DNA from 2 places in the Sinorhizobium sp. 22678 genome. Region 2 is predicted to be linked to the other one. Evidence: riboswitches for the same ligand, from Rfam matches in the RefSeq annotation. Region 2 holds a riboswitch; the other holds the start of a gene.

Region 1 (2,199 bases), on a different contig from region 2:
GCACGATCCTCGACACCAGCCCGGAACTCTTCGACCGGATGTTCGCGGTCAATGTGCGGGCGCCATTCTTCCTGATGCAGGAGGTGATAAAGGTGATGCGGCGGGAGAAGACGGAGGGCACGATCGTCAATATCGGTTCCATGTCGGCGAAGGCGGGCCAGCCCTTCATCACAGCCTATTGTGCGTCGAAGGGGGCGCTGGAGACGCTGACCAGGAACACCGCCTATGCCGTCCTGCGCAACCGGATACGGGCCAACGGCCTCAACATCGGCTGGATGGCCTCGGAAGGCGAAGACCGCATCCAGCGCGAATATCACGATGCGCCGGCGAACTGGCTGGAAAAGGCGGCGGCGAGCCAGCCCTTCGGCAGGCTCGTAGATCCGGCCGAGGTCGCGCGCGCCTGCGCCTATCTCTCATCGGCAGAATCCGGCCTCATGACGGGTTCCGTCATCTGTTTCGATCAGTCGATCTGGGGGGCCTATGACGCCTCGCCTCATCCGGAGGCACCGCTCTGAAGCTCTCCTCTTGCTCGCCTTGCGTTTCGAGGGGAGCTGTGGCCATATGCCGCCGTCAGGTGCCCGCGAAATGCGGGAGAATCGGGAAGCCGGTGCAGTTCCGGCACGTGCCCAACGCTGTGACGGGGACGTTCTCGCCAGGTTGGTCTGAATCTTTTCAGACCTTTGCCACTGAATCTTCACGTGATTCGGGAAGGCGGCGCGAACGGATGATCCGAAGTCAGAAGACCGGCCTGGCGAGATAGACCGGCCCCGCGCGGACGGCGGGAGGTTTCCGCATTGTTGGGGATCGAACGATGCTGCCTGACCAGAACGGCTGCCTTGCGGCGGCCGGAGCTTTTTCGCCGGACGAGCGCGCCGCCGTCTATCGTGCCATAGAGACCCGCCGCGACGTGCGCGACGAATTCCTGCCCGAACCACTGCCTGAGGATCTGGTCGCGCGACTGCTCGCTGCGGCGCACCAGGCGCCGTCCGTCGGCTTCATGCAACCTTGGAACTTCGTGCTCGTTCGTCGGGACGAGACGCGGGAGAAAGTCTGGCAGGCATTCCAGCGCGCCAATGACGAGGCCGCAGAGATGTTTTTCGGCGAAAGGCAGGCGAAGTATCGCTCGCTGAAGCTCGAAGGCATTCGCAAGGCGCCGCTCAGCATTTGCGTGACCTGCGACCGGACGCGCGGCGGAGCGGTCGTCCTGGGCCGCACCCATAATCCGCAGATGGATCTGTACTCGACCGTTTGCGCCGTCCAGAACCTCTGGCTTGCCGCGCGCGCCGAAGGGGTGGGCGTCGGCTGGGTCAGCATTTTCCATGAGAGGGAGATCAAGGCGATTCTCGGGATTCCGGAGCATATCGAAATCGTTGCCTGGCTTTGCCTGGGTTTCGTCGACAAGCTGTATCAAGAGCCGGAACTCGCCGCGAAGGGCTGGCGGCAGCGCTTGCCGCTCGAAGATCTCGTTTTCGAGGAAGGCTGGGGTGTCCGTTAGATCACGATGTTAGGGTCGATCTAAGGCCTGGTGATACTCTGGATACCCGACGCGGCTTGTTCGATACCCTCATTCCTGTGCTTGTCACAGGAATCCAGCCAGACCAAGTCCTTGGGCTGAAAGAACGCTTCCCGCGCCGCAGACGCGGCGCTGCTGGATCCCTGTGACAAGCACAGGGATGAGGGTCGAGAGGGTGCGACCCCTCGGCGCATTTCATAAACCGTGAAGATAGCGAGGCGGCGCAGAAGCTCCCGCCCGTATACAGCGTCCCGCTTCGCTTCGATGTAGTAGCCGCACATCCCCGGTCCCTCATTCCTGTGCTCGTCACAGGAATCCAGCCAGACCAAGTCCTTGGGCTGAAAGAACTCTCCCGCGCCGCAGACGCGGCGCTGCTCTCATCCCTGTGACGAGCACAGGGACGAGGACGGAGGAGAGATTGCAGTCCTCCGAAAAGTTTCCCACAGCGCTGCGCATCTTACCGGACGCGCAAAGGTCGCTGCTTAACGGGCTCTGGATCAAGAAGATGCGTGCCATTCTCGCGGAATGCTCGCAACGGCGCCTGTCAATTGTCCTGCAGCGGCTGGTATCGCGGCCCAAGCGGATGCTTGAGGTCGATCGCGCTCTCTTCCTGCGGAAGGAAGGTCGGACCGACGATGCGGACCTTGTTTTTGGTCGGGTCGTAGGGCCGCTCTTCTATCGGCTTG
Region 2 (2,199 bases):
CACAGGCATCCCGTTCCTTCTTCGTCACCTCGAAGGAAGAAACTTCACACCAGCAGAACACCCACGCCAGATGCTTTCCGATGGGGGCGGCATCATCTCGGAATCAGGGGGGCGGATTGCCGCTTTCGTCGGGCTGGTAAATCGGCAACGTCCTTCTGCAATCCGAGATCAGCTCTCTCACTTTTTACGGTTTTCCGATAACAGTGCCCACCATCCCGGCTATCCGCGTCTCTACGGCAGACAGATGCTGCATATCTCCGACCACCTCATATCCGAGCTGGTTAAATGCGACGAGGAGCCACGGCTTGAGTCTGAGGTCTGCAATTTCCGTGCCCATGCCTGAAAATAGATCGGGTCAAAATCGCAGCGCCCAATCGCATGACCGGTTTTGCGAGCCAGGCGTATCGGACCGGGGTTACCGGCCAAGTCCGCCGCAGTTCGTGACGTACGGCGCAAGCGGTCCAGCCCGCTTGCGCCTAAGGATGCCTATGGCGTTGATCTTGTTCAGACCGCCTGATGCAATCTAATATTGAACATAGGACCGCGACTGTAGCGGTCGAGCGCCTTTGCACCGGCGAGAACACCCAGATCGATCAGAGGCTCCAGCAGGATAACGCCCATATAGGCAACACCGAAGGAGCTGACGGCCGCGAGGTTTTCGACGCTGAAGCCGTGGCCATACAGGGCCCAGAAGGCGACCCAAGCAACAATACCACTCTGATAGGCCGTGGAAAGCGCCAAAGCTTGCCCGTATGTCAGGTCCACATACGCGGTCCGGGCCGGAATGATCCGCTCGGCGAACAGACTGACCGCCCAAAGGGGCACCAGCAATGTTGTTACGTTCATGCCATATTGCGGCAAATCAAAGGGTGCAAAGAAAAGCCCTTGAAGAAGCAGCCCGGCTGCAAGGCCGATCGCGGCGGCGCCTGCACCAAACAGTAGAAGAAGGGTTGATCCGAGGATAAGGTGGACTTCCGAGACGCCTACAGGATGGTGCGGCAGAACTTCGAAAAAGCAGAAGACCAAAGCCGTTGTGACGACACTGCGTAACGCGAGCGCGCCCGCACCACCGTCGCTGCGAATACTGTCAGTCGCCAACTTGGCGGTGAGCCCGAACGCCCCTGCGGCAGTGGCATAACTCAACATAATTTTGGCGCCGTCCACGACGCCCGGTTCGATATGCATGTGCTCTCCTTTCCGCACCCACCGTGCGGCATGGCAGTTGTTGAGGCGTAGCGCCCAAATCTGATGGCAGGTCTCCTGGCTTGCGGGTCGTAGCTTGGTCCGCCTTATCAGCCGATCCACGGCCAATGGCATCTCTGGACTTTGCTCGCCGCTCACAGTTGCGGGGGCAGCCACGGTTTTGGCCCCCTAGGGGTCGTCCTCACCGTATTCCCTTTTCATCCGCCTTCCCTCCAGTCGGGCGGAACCATCATCTGAACTGTTATGCTCGCGCCGGCCAAAACACAATGAAGAACGTTCGAAAGCCAGTGCTGTCAAAGGTCCCGCATTTGTCCGCTGGGCTATCCGTTCTCCACCTTGCGCCGAAAGATGATCACGCTCTGCTTAAGTCCGAAAGAAGTGCAAGAGCCTAGAAGCGGCTGCAAAAGCCTAAGTGCGCGAGCATCAGAAATTCTCCGGCATCGTCTGAACATTTCAAATCACGGCGACTCGATTGCCGGCAGCTCTTCGACGCTCGGCTGAGGTCTCGCGCCGGCTAGCGCCTTCACCAGTTCGGCCTTGGAATAGGTCCACACGACCGAGCGCCAGGCGAAGAGCGCGTCTGGCGAGATCCGTGCAGATTCAAGCGGGCTAAGCCACACTGCTTAATGGCGGCCGGCGCTCGTCCAGCCTAAACTGACATTGGTCGCTCTAGCCCCTCGCAGGCGGCCGGGAGGCTCGTCACCGGCCGCAGCCCTTGACGAGCCTCGCCATCGATCCACATTGATGGAAATGGGACTGAGACATGGACGATAGCGAACCGAAATGCGCCGGCCGAAACGAGCCGGCTTCTGGCCTCTCGGATATCGCGGCGCACTGCGCGGCTTCAAATTTGATGGACTTTGCAGCGCAGCTCGCAGGCCTAGCCGAGGACCTCAAAGCCCTAGCAGCAAGGCCTATCAAGCCCATACCGGCGCTTGCCGACCCCGACGATCAGCATGAAGGCGAATTCCCCGGCATCATCTAAAAGTCGAGCCC

What was found. A riboswitch is a leader RNA that binds a small molecule or an ion and turns the genes downstream of it on or off. The one in region 2 is predicted to bind cobalamin.
Region 1: another riboswitch for cobalamin. It lies ahead of bluB (5,6-dimethylbenzimidazole synthase); the one in region 2 lies ahead of ACTJKL_RS28860 (energy-coupling factor ABC transporter permease).

What each region holds. Positions count from the first base shown of each region.
Region 1 is NZ_JBQEMS010000024.1:65,605-67,803, forward strand. It holds gene ACTJKL_RS26310 (SDR family oxidoreductase) at 1-515, shown strand, start outside; cobalamin riboswitch at 556-766, shown strand; gene bluB (5,6-dimethylbenzimidazole synthase) at 812-1,495, shown strand; gene ACTJKL_RS26320 (DUF2865 domain-containing protein) at 2,058-2,199, opposite strand, start outside.
Region 2 is NZ_JBQEMS010000032.1:3,379-5,577, forward strand. It holds gene ACTJKL_RS28860 (energy-coupling factor ABC transporter permease) at 505-1,185, opposite strand; cobalamin riboswitch at 1,234-1,449, opposite strand; gene ACTJKL_RS28865 (hypothetical protein) at 1,967-2,188, shown strand.